4 regions of the Paenibacillus sp. FSL E2-0151 genome follow, and region 1 is predicted to be linked to each of the others. Evidence: riboswitches for the same ligand, from Rfam matches in the RefSeq annotation. Region 1 holds a riboswitch; each other region holds the start of a gene.
What was found. A riboswitch is a leader RNA that binds a small molecule or an ion and turns the genes downstream of it on or off. The one in region 1 is predicted to bind thiamine pyrophosphate.
Positions count from the first base shown of each region.

Region 2: linked by a shared signal. The riboswitch ahead of thiC (phosphomethylpyrimidine synthase ThiC) and the one ahead of MHI55_RS05015 (ECF transporter S component) in region 1 are both predicted to bind thiamine pyrophosphate.
Region 3: linked by a shared signal. The riboswitch ahead of tenA (thiaminase II) and the one ahead of MHI55_RS05015 (ECF transporter S component) in region 1 are both predicted to bind thiamine pyrophosphate.
Region 4: linked by a shared signal. The riboswitch ahead of MHI55_RS02675 (ABC transporter substrate-binding protein) and the one ahead of MHI55_RS05015 (ECF transporter S component) in region 1 are both predicted to bind thiamine pyrophosphate.

Region 1 is NZ_CP150308.1:1,080,564-1,086,718, reverse strand. Features, by position in the region: gene MHI55_RS05025 (energy-coupling factor transporter transmembrane component T) at 54-848, opposite strand; gene MHI55_RS05020 (ABC transporter ATP-binding protein) at 823-2,394, opposite strand; gene MHI55_RS05015 (ECF transporter S component) at 2,395-2,988, opposite strand; TPP riboswitch at 3,218-3,328, opposite strand; gene MHI55_RS05010 (copper amine oxidase N-terminal domain-containing protein) at 3,494-4,447, shown strand; gene MHI55_RS05005 (pectate lyase) at 4,623-5,291, opposite strand; gene MHI55_RS05000 (radical SAM/SPASM domain-containing protein) at 5,639-6,155, opposite strand, start outside.
Region 2 is NZ_CP150308.1:794,884-801,038, forward strand. Features, by position in the region: gene MHI55_RS03815 (Fe-Mn family superoxide dismutase) at 1-959, opposite strand, end outside; gene MHI55_RS03820 (alpha/beta hydrolase) at 1,157-2,182, opposite strand; gene MHI55_RS03825 (IclR family transcriptional regulator) at 2,542-3,285, shown strand; TPP riboswitch at 3,435-3,548, shown strand; gene thiC (phosphomethylpyrimidine synthase ThiC) at 3,933-5,750, shown strand.
Region 3 is NZ_CP150308.1:3,701,540-3,707,694, forward strand. Features, by position in the region: gene MHI55_RS16705 (endo-1,4-beta-xylanase) at 1-2,201, shown strand, start outside; TPP riboswitch at 2,408-2,505, shown strand; gene tenA (thiaminase II) at 2,618-3,280, shown strand; gene MHI55_RS16715 (spore coat protein) at 3,492-3,788, opposite strand; gene MHI55_RS16720 (hypothetical protein) at 3,800-4,000, opposite strand; gene MHI55_RS16725 (zinc-dependent alcohol dehydrogenase) at 4,032-5,168, opposite strand; gene MHI55_RS16730 (spore coat protein) at 5,165-5,551, opposite strand; gene MHI55_RS16735 (spore gernimation protein GerQ) at 5,563-5,805, opposite strand; gene MHI55_RS16740 (hypothetical protein) at 5,994-6,155, shown strand, end outside.
Region 4 is NZ_CP150308.1:540,550-546,704, forward strand. Features, by position in the region: gene MHI55_RS02665 (ABC transporter permease) at 1-401, opposite strand, end outside; gene MHI55_RS02670 (thiamine-binding protein) at 401-691, opposite strand; gene MHI55_RS02675 (ABC transporter substrate-binding protein) at 914-1,954, opposite strand; TPP riboswitch at 2,174-2,286, opposite strand; gene MHI55_RS02680 (NAD(P)-dependent oxidoreductase) at 2,432-3,187, opposite strand; gene MHI55_RS02685 (VOC family protein) at 3,205-3,591, opposite strand; gene MHI55_RS02690 (hypothetical protein) at 3,766-4,275, shown strand; gene MHI55_RS02695 (MFS transporter) at 4,697-5,932, opposite strand.

The sequences.
Region 1 (6,155 bases):
AAAAAGGAAAAAGTTACCGTTTACCTCAATATATTTCTATCTATCTGCCCGTATTACCTTACATCCACCATCGTAGCATGATAAGGAAAGGTAACCCCGATGTAATAAGCAGCCGTTAAGGTGAGCATATAATAAAATACAAACCACAGATCAGCTCGCGAATAGCCAATCTGAATGTAATACGTTCGGCTCGCGCCATCTGTGAACCCTTTCGCTTCCATCGCTACCGCCATTCGCTGTGCACGACGAATGCTCTGTGCCAGCAGCGGAATAGCGTAACGCTTGAGTGTACCATACACATTCCAGCGAGAGCCGCGTTGCTGTGTTCCACGAATACGAATCGCATAACGGAGCGTCTGGAATTCATCCAGCAAAATGGGGATCATGCGCATCGCGGCCAGAAAGCTATAGGCATATTTTGCAGGAAGCTTCCATTGCTGCATCAGGGAATAAAACAGCCGTACTGGTTTTGTCGTAAGACCAAAAAGCAACCCAGCCGCGGCCATAGTCAGCGAGCGAAAACCCAAGTGCAGACCGCGATAGAAACTCTCTTCGGTTATATGGATCAATCCCCAGTTATACCATGTGGTCTCGCCCTTACCAAACATCATCATACCTGTAGACGTGGAGATAAAAACCAGAATGAATGGTGATGCGTACAGTATCAATCTGTACCACGGATGACCTGTCCAGCACAGTAATAACATCATCGCCACCGCAACGTTGGCCATTACATTCAGATTGTGAATGAGGATAACGATGACAAACATCATCGTCAGAATGATCATCTTTAATCCCGGATTGACGTTATGAAGCCAGGTTTCACGGTGAGGAAACGACAGTTGCATCAGTTAACCTCCCCTCATCTACCGTCCAGATTCGGGTGCAATATCTTTTTACAATTTCACGATCATGGGTAACCATAACAATAGCTGTTCCCTCTCTCCGCAATTGCTCCAGTTGTGCTAACATGGCAAACGTATTGCGGGCATCCTGTCCAAAAGTAGGTTCATCCAACAGCAGTATTCGCTGCTCTCTCACCAGTGCAGAGGCAACGCTCAAGCGTCGTTTCTGCCCCATCGATAATTGGTAGGGATGGCGCTCGGACAGGTCGATTAATCCAAATTGATTCAACATATGATCAGTCCTGACAAGTCTTTCTTCCGTTGTCAGCCTGCCCCCTAGCAATGAGAATTCCACTTCTTCCGCGACGGTGTTGGTCACAAATTGAAACTCCGGGTTCTGAAATACAAACGCGATTTGATCTGCAAGCTGCTCCGTTTTGCCAGAAGGCTGACCGTCCACCTCATAATGACCTGTTGTTTTCAGGATATTCATCAGAGATAACAACAATGAACTCTTGCCAGCTCCATTAGTTCCGACAATACCAATCCAATCCCCATGCCATACTTTGGCCTGTTCTAACTGAATGAAGGGTGTTTTCCCACGCCATCCGGTGAACTGCTGCAAGTCCAGTGCAGGCTGATAGCCGGGTGATACAGGCGATAAGGGTGAGACGTGAGATATGGGGGATATACCCGGTGTATCGGATAAGCCAGACGATTGCTGTGCTTCCAAACTTGAGATGCCGTGATCCACACACACTTGAAGCTCTCCAGAAGTACTTCCCTCTTCTTCCTTAGCTGCCTGCTCGTGCTCATCCCACACACCCGGATACCAGATTCCATAAGCCTTCAGCTTGCCCCGTTCATCTGTAAATACCTGCTGTGCTAGCCCATCCGCCACAATCTTTCCTTCAGGTGATAACACAATGATGCGGTCGACCATATCCACAATCTTGTTTATTTTGTGTTCAACGATGATGATCGTTTTGTCACTGGCGATCCGTTTGACGGTATCCCATACCTGGGAAGTCCCCTCATCATCCAGCAGTGCAGTGGGTTCATCCAAAAACAATACCTCCGGGTCCATGGCAAGCATCGAAGCAATCGCAAGACGCTGCTTCATCCCCTGAGACATGGACTGGATCAATACACGATTCTGTTCAAAGGATAACCCCACTTGTTTCAGATAATATTCAATCAGAGCAGGCATCTCTTCACGCGGAATATTTCGGTTTTCCAGAACAAATGCGATCTCTTCATCCGTAAAGGACATACAGAACTGGGTATCCGGATCTTGAAAGACCACTCCTGCTTTGGCGGGAACCTGAATATCATCACATTTCATCGGAATCTCAACCGAACGTGGTATCAGACCGCTCAAAATTTGCAATAACGTCGATTTACCGGAGCCACTTGGACCAAGCAGAAGCACTTTCTCTCCTTGACGCACAGAAAGAGACAAGCCTTGAAATACCAAGGCTTTCTCTCCCGGGAACTTGCATCTTAGATTGGTGACACTTACCGCTTGCGAATTCCCTTCCCCGTTCATCTAATCCAGCGCCTCATAATCTTGTTTGGATACCGGTCTGAGCGAACGCGTTACACCGGTTAGTTCCAATGCTTTGGCAAGATAATAAGCGAACACTCCAGCAATCAGAATACTTCCAATGAAGCGGAATCCGATAAATAGCGTATAATTCCACGCCGAGAGTGAATCAATATACCCGTATTGGTAATCCAGCAAAAGCGAAGCCGCTGCAGCTCCTATGGCTGCAAGACAGGTGACAAACAGATTGGTTTTGCGATACAAAAATGCGGCGAAGAATATCTCAGCTCCCAATCCTTGCAACAGGCCATACACCAGTGTGGACATGCCCCATTCACTACCCAAGAAAGCACTTACCGTTGAAGCCGCAACTTCGGCAAGAATAGCCACGCCTGGTTTACGAATGATAACAAAAGCAAACGTGCCCGCCATAAACCACATGCCGTAGATCATCTGCTCCGCATGAACACCAAATGGTTTCATCAAGTCATATGTAGGTCCCCATATCTTGTATATCACCCCAAACACTACTGCGATCACGATGGTTACCAGAATATCCGTTAGTTTCAATCGCTTGTTGCCTGCTGTTGTTGCCATGTTCTCTACGTCCTTCCTTTGTTCCCTGTGAGGGTTATCAAAATAAACGAAAAAGCCTCCCCGGTTCCGGGCAGGCCTCACGCACAGTGGACAATCTTCACAATGATGTATTGGATGGATGTCGAAAATACGGAATATCAACCAGCCCCCCTCCGTCATGGCAGATACACCACCACAGTTCAAAGAGGTCTGTTGTTCATCCACGTTCATTCCCACAATTCACCCTTACATATCGCAAATCCATGTTCTCTACGCTGGCATTACCCAGATCAGATGTACGGTCAGCGGCACAAGGCCACTCTCTCAGCCCAACTTCATTGAGCTCCCGGTTCACTTATTTCATTGCTTCTAATGTACATCAGATGGGTATTTGTGGCAATCCCTAGAAAAATCATCATGCTTCATTTGGGGTAATAGGGGAAATAATCTGATGGTTCACTTTCCATAATATGAAACATTTAGGTTATGTGGTCCGTCTTAAACATTAGAAGGGAGATTGATAGTGATGAAAGATTACAATTCTATTTGGCAGCTTAAAACATGGAAAATGGTCCTTGCCGCTTCGATACTCACCGCAGGCACGGCACCTGCCTTACTCTCATCCACTGTGGCGGAAGCCGCAGCAACTAAACCTAAACCGACAGCTTATATTAACAATGTTCAAGCTCAATATGATGTTGTCATACGGCAGGGTATTACGTACGTGGCATTGACGGAGCTTCAATTCCTCGGCAACTATACGTTTGGTTACAATAACAAAACAAAAGAGATCAGCATTAGCACAGGCAGCGATAAGTATGTCCTTACACCTAACAGCAAAACAATGAAGAAAAACGGTCAGAATGCGACATTATCCTCAGCGCCGATTCTGGTGAATGGTAAAGCGATGCTTCCGCTCCGTGCCATCGGTGAAGCTTTTGGTGCCAAGGTGCAGTGGAACCAGAAGGCCAAGGAAGCCTATATTTACACTACCGATGCTACGATTGTAAAAGAATATAACAGTTCCGATCTGACTGTGACGCGTGAAGCCGCACTGCATCTGCCACGCTTCTCTGAACTGGGACAAGCACGTCTGGACATTCGCAATCCTTTGGGTCCGGTGGATTCATCCATTGAATACATCTTTGAGCAAGGTAAAAAAGATCGTTTTTTCGTTGTTGAGGATAACGATCTGATCAGTTATTATATCCTTAAAAATGGAAGTGCACTGTTACAATGGCAGGCTAACATCAGCAAAAATGCCGGAACCATCGGTGACCTGTTCTTTATTAAAAACAAAGCCGTTGCTGAAGCAGGGACTCGTCCTTCCGTAACAGGTCAAACACTCGTATCATTCAAGTACTCTCGCATGCTTGAAGAAACCTCTTACGAGATCATGAACAAATTGGGCTCTATTGATACCGGTTCTGTTGTCCCCGAGAAAGGCAAAGTCATCGTTGAAGTTCCGGGAGAGAAATAGTCTGAGCATCCTCTATAAGACATTGCTCAGCAGAAATTATCACATCTGCATTACAAAGAGCGCCCTCAAAGTCATTGTGGCAATGACCTTGGGACGCTCTTTTTGGCGTTATATTTTAACTTCAAATCACAAGTGGAGCTTAACTTTTACCAACTCCAGCGATTCAATCTCCTGTTTAATATTGCGTATTGCCGGATTGACTGGTCTTACCTGAAGCAAATCCCTTGAATAGGGTTGGCACTTTGGAATAACGGGTATTCGTAATTTTCCCTTGTGATGTGCTGCTGTCTGTACGCATAATCGAATCTTTCACATTGGAAATGTTGGAGTTATCCAGCGTCATGTTAACTGCAAAGGAAGTTCCACCATTTTGGCGAACCAGTTTGCCAATATCATCTGCACGGAAATTTTTGATGTTAATTGTTCCAGCTGCATTCATCTGGAACACTTTATCATAAGCCTTATACGCTGCCCCACCGGTAATGTTAACCGTTCCGGCAGACTTCAATGTCAGTGCATCCTCGCCCACGTCCTGCCAGACCACATTCGATATATTACAGTTGCCATAACAGTGAACACCATCAGCAGCTGGTGATCCAATGTTTACGTTTTTGAGCGTGGCCCCTGCCTCCAGACGGAAGACTGGCTTCTGATTTTCTGCTTGAGATCCGTCGCCCAGTGTGGAAGGATTGGCTACAAATGTTTTACCTTGGCCGTCATAGGTCGTGCCCTTTGGAACCACAATGGTTGAATTTACAACCGTAGGCGCAGCCGCAGCCGGAACTGCACCAAATATAGAAGCAACCAAACCAGCGGACAGTAACAACGTCAACATTTTTTTCATAACTTTATTCCTCCCTTATTCTCTCGTTTTTTGGTAGTGTACAGCCTGGGCTTGTACTGGAAGATCTTCAGAGGTGCACCTCTGTCCGATCTACAACCTAATCTTACCAAATAAGGGAGGTAACTAGAATAATCATTAGATCAGATATATCATGACATCGTACAATCCCTGTCATATCGGCATTTTTTGCATGCTAGGTCTCTCAAGCAATATGCTCATATCAACCTCTGGTATGCTCATTTGTAACGTATATACCCCTCACTTAATCCCCGATAACAAAGAAAGACCACTGCATTTGTCTCCAAATGTGTGATCTTGAATGGCTTCTGGCTTGCTGATATAAGATATCAGGCTCCAAATCTCTGACGATAACCGCACTTTCTACACAACTCTTCTACAGCTTCGCGTTTGGAGAAGCCATATACCAGATTGTTCGCTCGCTCACCCTCAATAATCTCCGAGAATGACTTCTCGTGCACATTACCAAGGTTAATCACACCCTCGCCATCGAGACAGCATGGAACCACCGTTCCATCTACAAGCACAGCTGCCTGACCGCGAAGTGCATGGCAAAAGCCTTTACCGTCATCTTCAGGTGCATCCAGACTTGGCCACTGGAACTCATGGTCCTGATTCAGGTATACATTCGGGGCAATTTTGACCCCGCTGCCTGGAACTACTTTTTCCTCAATGCGGAAGTCCAGATTAAACTCACGTTCCAATACTTCAAGGGTCTCCCGATTTCGATTCATCTGAGCATTTGTGAAGTTATCCTGTGTCAGATTCCACAACCGGAATGAAATGATGACATTGTGCTTAACGGCCTCGTGTACAAAGGACAAAATATGACGCAGATACCCGTCA
Region 2 (6,155 bases), 290 kb from region 1:
ATCTGCTCTGCGAGCATACCGGAAGGTTTGCCGCCGCCAGCAGGATTCATAATTGTCCAGAAGATCGTATGCAGGTAGTGGCCTGCCCCGTTGAAGGCAAGTTCACGTTCCCAATGTTTGATGAGTTCAAAGTTATTCTTTTTTCGCGATTCCGCCAGCTTCTTCTCTGCTACATTTAGTCCGTCCACATAAGATTGATGGTGTTTGTCATGATGGATACGCATCGTCAGCTCATCAATATGTGGCTCCAGCGCATTGTACGCATAGGGGAGAGGCGGCAGTGTGTGTCCTCCAATGGGAACCGGCTTTTCTTTTACAGGAGGTGCTGTAGAGCTGGGTGTGGCTTGTGTTGTTCCGGTAGAAGGTGGTTGAATGGTTGCGGATTGGATATGAGCTGAACCGGCAGGTGCATTTACATTTCCCTCTGGAGAAGTTGGGGCTTCTGAAGCTTGGCGATGGATGCTTCCTGGCCCTGACGTATGCAGAGCATTTTCCAGAAAAAGTGACGGTTCCGAATCCGTTTCACGCAAGATGCCAGGTTGGCCAAGCGTATCCAATACGCCCAGAAAATACTCCGACTCGCGGATAAAATGCAGAATGAGTACTTTGGCAAGCGGAACAACTTGCACAGCAGCACTTTGCTCCAGAAGAACATACAGCTGTTTGATGAACTCTCTCGATTGCTGCCGAGCTGCCAACACAAGTTGATCGATACAACGAACCATGTAGGGAGCAGGTGGATGGGTTGCGGGCAATAGTTGTTTTAAAAGCTGATTGGCTACTCGCTCACTGTTTGCAAAGATAGCCTCCCATTCCTCCAGTAGCTTGACGTATGGGGGCTCCAGATCAGGAACCAGGGCACGAATGACGAGTGTATGTTCTTTCTCCTGTTCTTTCCAGAAACGGATTTCCTCCAATGTCCGCAGAGGCAGCAGGTGACCATATCCATACCAGTTCATATACGCGAGACCTCCTTTAGAGAAATTCAAAAATGCATAAATAGTTCATATAGGTAACCTAATCCGACAAATGATCTATGCGTTCAGACCATCTGTTCATGCGTCCCAAGAGTATATTCTCCGAGCTTGTTGTCCTATGAGTGCAAAAAAAAAGAGCCCCTGAGGGCTCTGGAAAAAATCCAATGATTGAAATTTGGTTATTGTCCATTATTCGTGTTCTGCACATCGTCACTGCTTGTTTTCGTTACATTACTGAGGAAAGTTGAGACACGGCGCAGATATTCCTTTGGATGCTCCCGGAAGATCAACTCATGATGCGCATCCTGGACAATCCATACATCGGAGTACGGATTGGTCTGGTTGGCGGCGAGTTGCTCCGCAATTGGATAAGGCGCCTTCTCGTCCTCTGTACCATGGATGAAGAAAATCGGGAACGGATAATCTTCCTTTTTCACTTCCTGGTATGGAATCTGTTGTAATCCGGTACCATTCAGAACAGGGAACAACAGTTTCATGATCTCCAGTGTAGGCTGACGCGGGAGATCGATCTGGTTGTGAATATTGTGGTACAGCGTATCTGGCTCCAGCAGGAACGCACTGTCCAGAATCATCGCATCTACTTCCTGCGTAATCAGTCCGGTTTGAAGCGCCGTACCGGCACCCATGGAGAAACCCCAGACAACCAGTTCCTGCGCACCGCGCTGCTTGGCGAACTGGATCGCACCGAGCAATTGCTGTGACTCAGCTTTGCCACCTGTGGCTACAGCTTTGTTCACCTGTGAGGCGAAGCCATAATCGAACATGACCACGTTAAACCCAAGTTGATGGGCATAGTGTGCCAGGTCATACATGGGTACCCATGTTTCTTCACGATTGGCACCATAGCCGTGACTGAAAATAATCGTTTTGCTTGCAGCATTGTCAGCAGGTATATACCATCCCTGCATCGTCCGGCTGCCATCTGCTGCCGGGAACGTGATATCTTCATACTTCATGTTCTTGGCTTGCATCGGATTGGAGAAGACTGGCGCTACCGTTGGATTGGATAATACCCATGCGATATAACCATGCAGTGCAATAAAACAAAACAGTAGAAAAAATACAACGGAGAGCAGCAACGCTACGATAATATGTTTGAACCGAATCAGCCTCGGTGATAGGGAAGAGGGCAGATCGGACACTTTTGTTTGCAGCGGGGCTTCGCTCTGGGATGATTGATACATGAATGCCCCTCCTTTGAAGTTCAGTTGAAGATAACAACGACATGTAAAGAGAATTGCGTCGATTTCAGAGCCTGCTTCAGAGCGATATCTTAATGTAATATATCTTTATCGTATGTTCCAATATAGTCAAAGTCAATTGATTGAGGGCATTTGTTACGCAATTGTTATATAGTTCTTAAGATATATGGGTAACATTACCTTAGTGTGTAAATTACAGGGGATTAAGTCTTATAAAAAGGAAAAATTTACACGTTGGCCTATTTTGATTTTGGCTCTTTTTGGTTTACAGATGAGACCGTTTCTCATATAATTTATGTAACCAAGTTTCATGTGATGAAACATGAGGAGGGCATTATGCCATGGAAGATCGCAAGTTAACCGTCCGGGCTGTGGAACGGGCGCTGGATATATTATTATGTTTTACCACACGCAGTGATCTGGGACTCACCGAAATTGCCAGCCAGATTGGCCTGCACAAAAGTACAGTGCACCGTTTGATGGCTACGCTGGAGGATCGAGGGTTCGTGATCCGCGATGCAGCAACAGAGAAGTACCGACTTGGCATCCGAATCTGGGAGCTGTCAGCTCATATGTCCCGCAGTGATGATCCCGCTATTCTGCTGCTGCCTGCGATGGAGCGACTGAGAGATCGATTGGGGGAGACCGTGAGTCTGTACCTGCGTGACGGCAGTGAACGGATTCGGATTCAGGCTGTGCAAAGTGATCAGGCGATCCGCCGAGTTGCTCCCGTTGGTGTTAGACTCCCGCTGTCTGTGGGGGCTTCCAGCAAAGTCCTGATGGCGTTTGCCACGGACGAGGATCGTGAAGAACTGATGAACGGGCCGGAATGGCCGGTGTTTATTGATCCCGCGGTGTATTTAGCGCAGATGGGAGATATCCGGGATAACGGATATGCCACAAGTTACGAGGAACGTGAGCCGGGAGCTGCCGCGGTATCTGTACCGATTATGGATCGCAGAGGCAATATTGCAGCTGCCCTCTCGGTCTCAGGACCTGTCAGCCGACTTTCGCAGGAGACATTGCATGAATACGCACCTGTGTTGAAGGATGCTGCTACGCAAATGGGGCTCATGTTATCCTGATGTTGAGGTAAGTTTTTTCTCCAATAGAGTTTGATCATTTGGAATATAAAGGTTGTTTTTATGTTCCGGTTGCGCTACTCTGTAATGGACGGCTCAACGGGGCCAGCTTCATTGAATATGAACGGCGGCTTATGTAAGCCGCAACTTATTAACGTTACTGGGGGAGTCCGAATTGTCCGGACTGAGACGGAATCGCATGAGATTCCGGACCCTTTGCACCTGATCTGGATCATACCAGCGTAGGGAAGTAATCGGCGATATGACCACAACCACCACATGATGTGACCCTTGTAGGGCTCCGTTAAGGAGCTGCATAAAGGTGCATTATTGGTGATGGACATAAAAGTCGGTTCCTTCGGGGACCGGCTTTTTTATATACAGGGAACGGGCGATATAGCGCGGATTTTATGGGCCTCTTTTTCGATAACCTGCGGAAGTGGGCTTGGATGAGGAGGGAAGTCTTATAGATCGATGATCTGTGGCAGCCTCCGTCTGTTGTTAACTGTACATGAAAAGTGTCTCCCCTGGTCTGGTGTAGGATCGCTCTTTCTTCTCTGCATTGCGCATGATTTGGGACAGGTACGTAAGCGAGCTAACGATGAAACCAACCAAACAAGCGACGAACACTGAGGAGGAGACAAGCGAACATGAGTACAGGAAATCAAACGGGACAACAAGCGACGGAACAGGGACATAACGATCAGCAGGTGGAAAAAGAAACAGGAGCGGCCGGACGGGTTCAGCCCTTTCCCGGTAGCCGCAAAGTCTACATTCAGGGCTCACGGCCGGACATTGCTGTACCGGAGCGTGAGATAGCCCTTCATGACACGAATACTCCCCAAGGGGTGGAGCATAACGAACCGCTGCGTGTCTACGATACGAGCGGCCCCATGACCGATCCCGAATTTCATGCGGATATCCGTGCAGGTCTGCCAGCCCTGCGCACTCGCTGGATCACAGAGCGTGGCGATGTCGAAGCTTACCAAGGCCGTACAGTTAAACCGGAGGATAACGGACTGAAGCCCGGAGGGAAGAGAGCTGGCGCTGAAGAGTACCCCGGATTACGAGGCAAACCGCTGCGAGCACAGACAGGACGCTGTGTGACTCAGATGCACTACGCGAGACAGGGAGTCATTACGGCAGAGATGGAATTCGCCGCCATTCGTGAAGGCGTGGAACCGGAATTTGTGAGGCAGGAATTGGCAAGTGGACGGGCCATTCTGCCATCCAACATCAATCACCCGGAGAGTGAGCCGATGTTGATCGGTCGTCATTTTCATGTGAAGATCAATGCCAACATAGGTAACTCTGCCGTATCTTCCTCCATTGAGGAAGAGGTCGAGAAGATGACTTGGGCGGTACGATGGGGATCGGATACGGTGATGGATCTGTCCACAGGCAAAAACATTCATACCACCCGGGAATGGATCATCCGTAATTCACCTGTGCCGATTGGTACGGTACCGCTGTATCAGGCGCTGGAGAAGGTGAATGGCGAAGCGGAAGCGCTGACTTGGGAGTTGTACCGTGACACACTCATAGAGCAGGCAGAGCAGGGCGTGGACTACTTTACGATTCATGCAGGTGTACTGCTGCGTTATATCCCGATGACCGCCAAGCGAATGACAGGCATTGTGTCTCGGGGCGGTTCCATTATGGCAGCATGGTGTCTGGCGCATCATCAAGAGAATTTTTTGTACACCCATTTTGAAGAAATCTGCGAGATTATGAAAAGGTATGATGTGGCGTTTTCGCTGGGAGATGGACTTCGTCCAGGCAGTATCTACGATGCCAATGACGAAGCTCAGATGGCGGAACTGGCCACGCTCGGGGAACTGACGCAGATCGCATGGAAGCATGATGTGCAGGTGATGATCGAAGGTCCGGGGCATGTGCCGATGCACAAGATCAAAGAGAATGTGGACTTGCAGATGGAGATCTGTAAAGAAGCACCGTTCTACACACTTGGGCCGCTAACGACCGACATTGCGCCAGGATATGATCACATCACATCCGCCATTGGGGCAGCCATGATTGGTTGGTTCGGCACGTCCATGCTCTGTTATGTTACGCCAAAAGAACATTTGGGCCTGCCCAACAAGGATGATGTGCGGGAAGGGGTTATCGCCTACAAGATCGCAGCTCATGCCGCCGATCTGGCAAAAGGCCATCCACGTGCCCAGCGCCGCGATGATGCATTGTCCAAAGCGCGCTTCGAATTCCGCTGGCGTGACCAGTTCAACCTGTCGCTGGACCCGGAACGTGCGCTGTCCTACCATGATGAGACACTGCCGGCAGAAGGGGCCAAAGAAGCTCATTTCTGCTCCATGTGCGGACCAAAGTTCTGTAGCATGCGCATCACGCAGGACATTCGTGCCTTTGCCGCTGATAAAGGATTATCCGAGAATGAGGCTGTAGCTGCCGGGATGCAGGAAAAGGCCGAGGAATATCGGACACGTTCCTAGGCGCCGGTACAGCGAAAGCTGGGCAATCTGACATCGTTTGAAGGTGAGAATACTGCTATCATGTCGTCTTCTTCATCTTATTGATCAGCGTCCTGATACTTTTTATCAGCATTATGGTTGATTGTCTAGCAGATGTTTAATAAAATGAATGTAAGTAAACACCAATAAGAGTAGCCAGGCCAATGGCTACTCCTGCACAGCATTTGCGGTGGGTATTCCTCCGAGTGCAGCAAGTTCAGATGAAGTGACCCGTCAGGCCGTCAACCTGTGGCGGGTCACTTCTTTTTACGATCGATGTATGTCAGGAGCGCAATAATTAACATCGCGAACACGATTACGTCGTTAAAAGAGAAGTTCATAGGATCACCTCCCACTGGAGGCAAGCCTATTTCCCACCACAAATTG
Region 3 (6,155 bases), 2.6 Mb from region 1:
ATAGCGATGATCCCACTGAATTGAATTTGTTCATCGAAACACCCTACATCTCTGAAGATAGCGTAGATACGTTATCGTTCTATGTGGATGATGTATCATTTACTCTGGCCGAGCAACTGGAGATTGAAGAAGGTATTCTGTCTCTGAAGGACCTGTATCAAGATGATTTCCCCATTGGTGCAGCGGTGTATCGCTGGCAGTTGGAAGGCGCATACGGACAACTGCTCACAAAGCACTTTAACAGCTTGACCGCAACCTATGAGATGAAACCGAAGTACATGTCTCCTTCCGAAGGTGTTTATGAGTTCGAGGCAGCCGATCAATATGTTCAGTTCGCCGAGGAGCATGGTATGGGCGTACGCGCACATGCGTTGTTGTGGCATATTGATGCAGCAGAGTGGATGTTCAAGGATCCTCAGGGTAACCCTGCGAGTCGAGAATTACTACTTGCCCGGATTCAGGATTACGTTGAAACCGTCATGACCCGATACAAAGGTAAGATCTATGCCTGGGATGTGGTAAACGAGGCGATTGCGGATAGCAATGGTGATGCCAACGGTTTACGTAAAAGTCCCTTTTATGAACTAATTGGTCCGGATTATATTGAGAAAACCTATGAATTCGCTCGTGCAGCCGATCCGAATGCCAAATTATATTACAACGAATACTTCACGGAAATCCCTGAGAAAAGAGAGCATATGTATCAGTTGGTCAAACGACTGAAAGAGAAAGGGCTCATCGATGGTGTGGGTTTGCAATCCCACTATAACCTGGAATCCCCGCCCATCAAGGAAATTGAAAAAACGATCAGCATGTTCGCCGAACTTGGATTGGATATTCAGATCACGGAACTGGATGTGGATAGCGGAATTCCATTTGGTGAAGAGATGTCCGATGAAGTTGCAGTAAAGCAGGCGTATCGATATAAGGAACTGTTGGATTTGTACAAAAAACACAAAGACCACATTTCTTCAGTTACCTTATGGGGACTCCAAGATGAGAAGTCTTACAACAACCAGGCTATGCTGTTTGATTCAGCCCTTAAGGCCAAAAAAGCATACTGGGGACTTGTGGATGAATCCAGCTTGCCTGTGTTGACACAGAGAGCCGTCTCACTTTCGGGTAAACCGGATATCAAAAAACAGTCACAAGATCCGCTCTGGAACAAAGCGGTGTCTACTCCACTGAAGGGTGACTCTGCGGGATCAGCCAGTTTCCGCACCTTATGGGATCATAGTAACCTGTATATCCTCGTGGATGTTCAGGATGCGAAGGCAGATGTGAATGACAAAGTAGATATCTTTGTTGATCTCAATAATGGCAAGACCACTTCATATGAAGTAGATGACCGACATGTAATCATTAAGCGGTCGGGCAAAGCTGAGGGCGTGGAGAAGCGTTCATATCGTGTACGCGAGACCAAAGCCGGATATCAGGTTGAATTGTCCATTCCGTGGGGTGGTATCCAAGTCGGATCAGAATATGAAGCCGGATTGGATATCCGTGTGACTGATGGCGGTTCAAGTGGGACACAACCTTATAATCCACTGTACTGGAATGATCGAACACAATCTCAGGAACAGGATACAAGCAAATACGGCGTGATTCAGCTTGCCCCTATGCCCAAATCTGCACAAGCTGTACAAGGGATTGTTCAGATTGATGGGAAGAAAGACACATCATGGAATAAGGCTGCACCGATTGAAGTAAACCGGTTGAACCAAAGCGAAGGTGCAGAGGCAGTGGCTCGCGCAATGTGGTCAGGTGAATATCTATACCTGCTGATCGACGTCACTGATCCAAACATCATCACAGATAGCATCAACCCATGGGATCAGGATTCGGTTGAGATTTTCCTGGACGAGAATCACCAGCGCACACCGTATTTTCAATATGATGATGCCCAGTTCAGAATCAGTGCAGACAATGTAGGAACCTTTGCAGGGGGTGCCTCACCTGGACGCCTTGTAAGTGCTGTGAAGAAAACAAATAAAGGATATCTCGTAGAAGCCCGAATCCAGTTACATTCACTGACGCCCAAAACAGGAAATGTTCTCGGTTTCGAGCTTCAAATTAACGACAACCAGGGCGGAGGTAAGCAGAGCGTAGCCAAGTGGAATGATACGACCAATGAGAGCTGGAGAAACACTTCCCAGTACGGAATACTCACTTTTGTCGGAAAGAACAAACTCGGACATTAAACCATCGGCAGTAGTTGCAAGAATAGAAAACATCATAACAGTGGCTAAAACTCAACCATTGTTGTGATGGTTTTCATCGTTTACATACGTCACCAAAGGTGATGAGGGGCGATACAATCTGCCTTGACTATATTTAACAGCCCTTGATATACTAAATGGATGTTATTTTTTCTTTTATGGGAATAAGAAAGTAATCAACTACATACAACCGTTTGCGAGGGAGCCTTAACCGGCTGAGAGGGTGTTAAACCGACCTTACCTGACTTGGATAATGCCAACGTAGGGATGCAACGATGAAACACTGTACTTGGGTAGCTCATGCGAACCCCCTTGTTTTAGTGTATTTGTCTGCGAAACATCCTATGGATGTTTCGTTTTTTTGTTTTTAATACGTACATTATGAATTGGAGGAACACATGTTGACTATTTCAGAGAGACTATATCAGGCAGCACAGCCCGTGTGGAAGGAATGTCTCGAGCATCCCTTTGTTAAAGGAATCGGAGATGGTTCCTTACCGGTTGAACAATTTCGTTATTATTTGCTGCAAGACTACTTGTACCTGTTCGATTATGCCCGTGTATTTGCACTAGGTATCGTCAAGTCGCACGACCCCAAATTGATGCAGTTTTTTAGTAAAAACGTAGATAACATCCTGAATGGTGAAATGAAAATTCATCGTTCTTATATGGAGCGATTAGGAATTACAGAGGATCATGTGTTCCAGGTAAAACCTGCACTGAAAAATGCAGCCTATACTAACTATATGCTCTCTATTTCCCATGCGGGTGGCATAGCAGAAGTACTTGTATCCATTCTGGCCTGCTCATGGAGCTATGCGGAGATTGGTCAAGTCCTTGCTCAAAAGCCAGGTGCAGCTGATCATCCTTTTTATGGAGAGTGGATCACAGGATATGCTTCCTCTGAATACAACAGCAACAATCAATCCCTAGTGACGTTAACGGATAAGCTATTAGAAGGCTGTAGCGAGGGAACGTACCAACGGATGGAAGATATTTTCGTGATGTGCAGTCGCTTTGAGCTTGATTTTTGGGAGATGTCATGGAGGTTGGAGCCTTGAGTTCACTAATAGTTAATTCAATTAGCGAGCAGCGTCCATAAACAGTCTCAGGATGAAAAATAAGTAGATTTAAGTAAAGGAACGCTTGTATATGCGTGTTTCGTGACGATGCCAAAAAAAGGGCGGAGTGTATCCGCCTTTTTTATTGTTGAAATTCTTGACACAGGAACATTTTGTTCACTGAAGTCTCTAGCTAAAATCAAAAAGGGTGTCAGGACGGAATGTTCATAGCAGTCTGAATATTTTTCAGATCGAGCTGAATTTGCTCTGCAATATGGTAAGGGTGGTATAAGCCATGCTGCACCATGTAATTTGATATCTTTTCATGAGAGTCTATGGCTTCATCGAGCTGTTTCATCAAAATTTGTTTGATTTCGGGGGTGGCACATTCGGTCACAGCCATGGCGTAGTTTCTGACACCGCTCTTGGCGTTCATCAAAAAATCCATTGCGATCACGTCATCGGTCAGCGTATTAAGACCAGTCATGTGTTCTAATATTGGGTTCATTTTTTTATCTCCTATACAGTCGCTTTAGACAGCACTCCACCGAGCTCCTGAAGCTGCTGTTGTGATAATGTCGCATCTTGTTGCAAAATTTGCTTGAGCTCCGGGTCGGTTACCAGAGCTTGCATGGTCTTGGATTTTGTCATGCAAACCGTCTTGAACGCAGCTATTTCATGCACCTCGAGCATCTCATGCAAAGCGTATGTGGAATCCATTCAGATTGTCCTCCCATGTATCAATTCATATTTAAGGCTTTAAGATGACTTTAATGCAATCGTCCGTTTTTGTATCGAACACTTCATAGCCCCGCTTGGCCTCGCTGAGCGGAATGACGTGCGTAACAATGTCCCCAGGGTCCACTTTGCCAGACGTAACCAACTCGTACATGTATGGCATGTAGTGAATGACCGGAGCTTGTCCGGAACGGATATTCACGTTTCGCTGCATGATGTCACCGAGCGGGAATCCGTTATAACGTCCGCCGTATACACCAGTGACTTGAATGGTGCCACCTTTGCGGACAGCCTGAGATGCAATGATAAATGCACTCATGGTGCCGCCTTGCAGTTTCATACCGCTGGCTAGAAATTCAAGATCGCTCATCTTGCCGTCCATTCCTACCGCATCAATCACGACATCGGCGCCGCCTTTGGTCATTTCCTTGAGAGTGTTCCCAATATTCTTATCCTGTTCGAAGTTTACGATTTCCACATTGTTTGTTCGCTTTGCATGCTTTAAGCGGTAATCGACATAGTCGACGGCTATGACCCGCTTAGCTCCTTTCAGCCAGCAGAACTTCTGGGCCAGGAGTCCGACCGGACCGCAGCCGAGCACGATGACTGTATCACCATTCTTAACGCCGGCGTTATCTACGCTCCAGAATGCCGTCGTCATGGCATCGGCGATCAAGCTTAGCTTTTCGTCCGGTTGTTCGCAGTTTTCAGGGATCTTAAAGTGGGTAAAATTGGCAAATGGGACCCGTAAATATTCGGCTTGCCCGCCGGGATATCCGCCGGTCGTTCCGGAGTAGCCGAAATATGCGCCCATATCCCCGTGTTCGTTTGAATTGTCACATTGGCTTTCCAGCTGATTTTTGCAAAAAAAGCATTCTCCGCATGCGATGTTAAACGGAATGATCACACGGTCACCTTTTTTTACCTTGGTCACGCCAGGACCTACTTCTTCTACGATCCCCATCGGCTCATGCCCGATGACATAGTTTTCCTGAAGGTTAGGGATCATCCCGTGAATAAGATGAAGGTCAGAACCGCAAATGGCGGTACTGGTGATCTTTACGATCATATCGTCCGGTTTCACAATCTTCGCATCCGGCACCTCTTTGACCACGACATTTTTAACCCCTTGATACGTTACCGCCTTCATGCTTTATGTCCTCCAATATGTTCATCTGGGGTCCGATCAAACATCCCTTTACGTGACGTATCACCCGGGAACAGATTCATCTGCCCGATCATCACCGTATTTTTCGCCGAAAGCTGATCGAGTTGGTACTGTTCGTTCAACTCATAAGGATGAAACCATTTTTTGCGCATCATGAGCTCCGAGATTTCTTGGTGCATTGCAATCCCCTGCTTAAGATGAGTATGCAGCAGGGCTCTTACATCCGGTGAAGCCGTTTCCGTCAGGGCGATGGACAAATTACGTACACCCTCCTTGGCACGAAGAAGGAAGTCCATGGCAAAAGTCATATCTGCCATTTCCGGCATATTCAATGAATTAATCGGATCTAAATAATCGGTATTCATCTGAGTTCCCCTTAATGTGTTATAGGTGTCGGATTATTTGGAACGGGTGCTTGGAAAGGAGCTCTTGCGTAGATTGCTTGCAGCTCAGCGATCTGTTGTATGGATTGAGTTACGTCTTTCTGCATTAAGGCTTTTAGCTCTTGGTCAAAGACCAGGCCTTGCATAAGTTTCGACTTAGCGATGCAGAGCGTTTTGAAGTTTAACGCTTCATGCAGTTCCATCGATTCGTGCGGCGCTAGCGTTGGATTAGCCATTCAGAAATGATCCCCTCCTTTTTCATCAAGATTAGATTTTCCAATGCATCGGATCTTATACTAATATGGATCACCGGAGAGGTAAGATCCGAATATTCCCATACAGTCGCAGGGATATAAACAAAATCTCAATCCCATACTTATTTCTGTTTAAATGAATGATCTTACTCATGGAAGGAGGAGTCACGGTGCCCAATAAAAACAAAATTGATCTAGCAACCGAAAACGCAAGAAAACCAGCAGAAGATGCACTTAACTCGAGTGGTAGTAATACGCTGGAGCAGCATGCATCTAACGCGGTTTCTGAGGTGCAGACGGCTTTAAATCAGGCAATAAGCTCGTTAAGTGAA
Region 4 (6,155 bases), 540 kb from region 1:
ACAGGGAAGAAGCAGACGAGGATGATCGTAATCAGCTTGGGCAACAGCCCGAATCCAAACCAGATTAACAGGAGCGGCGCGAGCGCGATGGTTGGGATATTTTGACTAAGAATAAGTAAAGGGTACAGGGCTGACTTGAGAAAAGGGACCAAATGCAGCACCATCGCTATCAGTAATCCGACCGCTGTGCCAGCCGCGAATCCAATCAGCGTTAACTGAATGGTTGCGGAAGCGTGCATGCCAAGCCGCTCGGCCTGGGTTGCGGCTTCGCGGGCGATGTCGGACGGTGCAGGCAGCATCCATTTCTCAATATGGAAGAGGGAGACGGCTCCCTGCCATATCGCTATAAAGAGAATAACCGCCACAATGGGCGGCCATACACTCTTGAAATAGGCATGCATTAGCGATACTTCTCCGTCAGGGTATCCATGCTGAAGCCAGTAGGGCTATGGGCGATTTTGATCTGGGAGATGATGCTTGGGCTGCCAGCCTCCACGAGTACCTCGTGCATTTTACGGACAACCTCCAGCAGTTCCTCCAGTTCCCCCTCCATCGTGGTGTCGAGTGCGTTCACCTGATATTTCAGGCCGGATTGCTGAATAACTTCAATGGCGCGATCTACGTAAGGATAAGAGTTCTCGCCATTTGGCGTTTTGGGAATAACCTGAATGCTAAGTAGTGTGCTTGCCATGAGAGATCACGGCTCCTTTCGTGATATATAAAATGAACTAATGACTGTTACACTTGCCACTTCGATGACAGAATAACCTTCCAATCGCTGTTATCCCCAGATTTTTGATTCCCTTTCTCTAAAGGGAAAATCCGGTGATAAAGGCGACCGCTTCGCTTTTTCACGTTATTTCTGTCCTCTCCGTCCTCATGTAAATATTAAGTTCGTTTTATATGAGAAATTTTATTGGGGTAAAAACTCGTTCGTATATGCCTTGCTCACATCGATCTGTTCATCCAGCAGTTTTTTACTAAACATCCAGTCGGTGTAGTTCTGCCACACTTCCTGCTTTTGCTCACCCCAACGCGGGGCGTCATCTGTGTACTTTGGACTAAGCCATTTCTGGCTTGCCAGTACCAAGTCTTTATCCAGATCCGGTACGGCCTTGATCAGAATGTTTGCTGCGTCTTCCGGATGATCAATTGCGTATTGATACCCTTCGGAGGTGGCTTTCAGGAATGCTTTCACCAACTCAGGGTCGTTTTGGATCGTCTGCTCGTTTGTTACTAGTACAGGCGTGTAGTAATCCAGTGCATCTGAATAATCCTTCACATATAACATGTCGATCGGTTCTCCGCGCAGTTCGGCTTCAATACCTGTCCAGGCGTAGAAAATCCATGCAAAATCAATGTCCCGTTTTACTGCGGTGAAAAAGTCGGCGTCACCCATATTAATGTTTTTCACTTTGGATACATCGGCTCCGTCGCCTTCCATAATGGATTGCATCACGGCTTCTTCGACTGGGGAACCCCAACCGCCATAGGTTTTACCTTCAAAATCTTTCGGTGACTTGATATTCCGATCCGCCGGAGCAGCGAAACCAGATGTATTATGCTGAATAACTGCTGCGATGGAGACCAATGGAACACCCTGTGTGCGGGCTTGAGTTACACTCTCCTGATAACTTACGCCAAAAGGCACTTCATTCGAGGCAACCATTGTATCTGCGCCACCGGCACCTGGTTGTACAATCTCCACGTTCAAGCCTTCGGCCTTATAAAAACCTTGATCTACAGCTGCATACAGGCCGGTATGATTCGTATTTGGTGTCCAGTCGAGCACCACTTTAATATCTTTCAGGGCGGCAGTGTCACCTTCGTTGCTGCTTTCCGTATTTGTGTTGCCGTTCTGCCCAGCTGGGGCAGCTTCTTTGCCACCACATGCGGCTACAGTCACCATAAGCACGCACAAGAGCAACAATCCCATCGTTTTACGCCATTTCATCTGTGGTCTCTCCTTCGGTATGTCCGGCCGATTGGCACGGGGTACTCCTTGGCTTCATATCCAATCATCTTGCATAAATCGACAGATTTATACCAGTTGAGATCTGGATAACGTCACTTTTTTAGCTCTCTGGCTATATAAAAGAACATTAAAAAAGCGTCCCGTATTCCGGGACGCGTGCAGGCGTTAGAGAGGTGGCGTTCAGCCATAGGGCTGTGCCATTTCGATATACTCCGATTCCTACGCTGGCATGATCCAGATCAGGTCTAAGGGTTAGTATCTTGGTGGGATACACTCTCAGCCGGCCAATTCCGACTCCCCTGGGAAACTATGAAGTTACGGGCATTACTAGGTGTAATTATAGGCCAGCAGGTGGAACGTGTCCAGTCAGGAACTGGATGGGGACACGTATGAACTTATCAAACAGGCCGTTATACATATGTATAAGAGCCTGTTTGGATGTGTTATTTTCAATAATTATCGTGGGGAATCATATAAGGCAATCTGACTGAGTGCAAAAGCATCGGATTTTGGGTCATAACCTACCTGTTTCTGAGTGGTTTCCAGATTTAATCGTTTAAACCGATTATTCGAGATCCCATGCAGTATGGTGAAGGGTTCAAGATCGGTAGTTGTAATTGCTTTGAACATCAAATCACACAAGTCAGCCGGACTAATGTACGCGCTCATATCCCTTGCCTCCAGCACGGGTCCGTCCGGTTGAAAATCATCATATGCACCTATACGTACCGCAACACTTTGTAAACCTTCGGTATACGCAAAATAGGAAGCGAGCGATTCTCCAAAACATTTGCTAACCCCGTACAAATTCCGTGGACGTGTTGGCATGTCCGGATAGACTTGAGCATCAATGGGATACCCCTCAATCGTCTGTGCACTGCTTGCAAGAATGACTCTTCGTACACTTTGGTCTTTAGCTGCACGGAATACATTAAATGTACCTTTGATATTGATGTCCAACAACGATTCATAAAATTCGGCATTCGGAGAAGGATCTCCAGCCAGATGTACAACCACATCCATGCCTTCGCAAGCACGCTGACAGGCTTCGGGGTCTGTCACATCCAGTGTCATGATCTCATGGCTGGTCCCTTGATACGTATGCAGTCTGTCGATATTTAAATCCGTTAGTCGCAGGCGAAATGCTTCTGACAAGTGTTGGGACAAGTCACGTCCAATTTTTCCGGCTGCGCCAGTAATTAAAATGTTCATGAAATCAGCTCCAATTCTTAGCGCTGGAAGAACTCAATCCATTCCTTTTCAGGTCCATAGATGAAGAAATAGCGGTAACCGTTAGGCAGTGTGATAATCTCTCCGTCGATAAATTCGGCTTCGGTGGCTTGAATGCGTTTGTACTCAGAATCAAGATCATCCACGTGGATCGCAAAATGGTGCACCGTACCTTCAGAAGGCAGGTTGTCGCTGTATCCTTGAATTAGCTCAATCTCAGTCTCGTTACTTCCATTGAAGCCGAGAAAGGCGAGCTGAATGACGCCGTTAGTATGGGTTACGCGGTCTTTCAATTCAAGACCAACAATCTCCGTATAGAAACGCAGCGTGGTCTCCAGATCACGCACGGCAATGCCGACGTGGTCAATGCGTTTTTGAAAACTCACAATCAAAAACCTCCTTATGTAGTGAATGTTTCTACCATTTTAAGGGATATCATAGAGCTGTACTACATGGTTGTCAAATCCAATTTTAAATTGGAAAAATCATAATTGTTCACAGAATGTTCACTTATGCGGAGGGTTTGGTCATCTCTATAATTACGAAGGTAAACAGAGAGGATGAGAGAATTGCCAACCAGCAAGAAGGAACAAATTATTTTCGGATTAATGATGTGTACAGGAATGGTCTTGGTCATGATGTTCTTCAATCTATGGCACAGTGGGTTACTCGGCAAGATGTCCCCGCTTGAGATACTGCTTCAATTCATATTATGTTTTGTCATCGCGTTTCTGGTGGAGTCTTTCATTGTTGGCCCTGTGGCGAGAAAGATTGCATTCTCCTTGCCCTTTGACAAGTCCAACAAGATTTTGGGTGTGCTCGTCATGTCATTTTTCATGGTGATTGGCATGGTTCTGATCATGTCCATGTATGGAATGATTTCAGCGTATCTTGCAGACCAATTAAGTGGGGGTTCCATATTCCGTACCTATCTTCAGACGATCGCTCGCAACTTCAGCCTGGCGCTTCCATATCAGTTAATCATTCTGGGACCACTCGTGCGATATGTATTCGGTAAATTCATCAAGGATAACGGGCCCGTAATGCCTGTCGTTAACAAAAGTGTGTGATTCGGCTGGCCCTAAGTATTTCCTGGGCAATCTTGTGCAAATGAATAGATATTATTCTCACCTTTAATGAAAGGTGATGAGAGAGGCAAAGATAGGGCACTGCCGCCATATTACAGCGCTAACGAATCAAGAACACCTTATTAGGCCTGTTTTTAGGGAATGAAAAATCTAACGAATCTCAGCGGCGTTATTATGCAAAAAACCTCCAACAAGGCATTTAATTGAAGCTAATTATCTATAATAACGTCTCTAGGATTCGTTAGATTTCAAATATGCAGAAATGGAGGGGAATAGCGTGTGCTAGGTTCGTTAGAACAGAGTAACACTACAAAAAAATGCCCACCGTCAGGTCATGACAGTAGACATTACAATTTCTTTAATAGGTATTTCTAATCCTCAGGACTGGATCAACACAGAACTGTTAAGTCGCAGAATTCACCATATGTTTGTTCTGCCATTGATACGTGATCACGCTAATGACAAGTAGGCCAACTGCAAAGATGGCAAGCATCCATGCAGACTGATTAACCGCCAGATGATCAAGACTCCATCCCGTAGTCAAAGGCAGAATGGCACCGCCAACCCCACCTGAGGCAATCAAAATGCTGGGTGTGGATTCTTCTGTTCCGGGCAGCAGTTTACTGGCGAAGACAAGGGCAATGGAGAATATCCCTGACATCGCAAGTCCAAGCAGTAAGATGATGAGAAATGCAGACCAGATTTGGTTTGTAAATGGAAATATCATTAACAAGAGAACAGATGCAAGACAACTGTACAGGACATATACGCGGTATTGGAATTTCTCTGCGATATAACCGGCGAAGAGCCGTCCCACGGACATGGCAATCCAGAAACAGGTGACACTAAGGGCTGCTCCGGCTTCCTTCATGTTCATTTTCTCAATCAGGATCGCCGGCATGAAGTTCGCAAGACTCATCTCTGTGCCAACATAGAGGAAGAAGAACAGGACGAATAATACCAGAAGAGTCCTGTTACGGCCACGATAGGTTGGACTGGATGTACTTGCAGATGCGGGATGCATCTCACCCGATGTCCCAGCAGAGTGCGTATTTACGGAAGCATGATTTGAACTCTGTCGCTCCAGAAACTTATCGAGTTCACCGAATGATCCTTTCGCCCAGAAAACAAAGGTCAGCGCTGCGCAGATCGCAACAACGAGAAAGGAGAGACGCCAGTTTCCGGCAGCAATCAGACCGCTGGCAATGAGCGGCATGACCATCGCCCCAATCCCGAATAACACTTCCAGTCGACTCATAGCAACGGCTGTATTGTCTTTGATTGCAGCGATGATAATGGTGCCAATAACAGCTTCAACCATTCCGAATCCAAAGCCGGCAGCGGGTGCAATGACGAACATCCAGCCCCATGGTGGCAGCAACATGTAGGATAATTCTGCAATACAGAGCAACGCTGTGGCGATTAACAGGCCTCCCCGTTTACCAAAGCGTCTGTTCAGCCATGGAGATAACAATACACCACCCAGGAATCCGGCAAATTGGGCAAAGATCAGCGTTCCGCCTTGGCTATAATCTTTGCCGTAATGTTCAAGTGCAACCGGTAGAATGGAACCGAGCACAACGTGGGCAAGTCCAATCAGGAAATAGGACAGACATCCGATCCAAAGTAATTTTTTCATAGAGAACTCCTTCTACTTATATACATAAATTGAGGATCACAATAAAGCGCAATCTTGAAGACAAAGTCTATCATAACAGGACATGTTAAGTTGTACCATGAATTCCTGATCGATACAGAAGGTTGCAATCTGGTCCGGCGTTCGTATATACTGAGACCAACAATTACAGATCGGACCATGCCGTTGAAGAGCATCCAACTCGGAGGCGTTTTCGCCAGGGGAG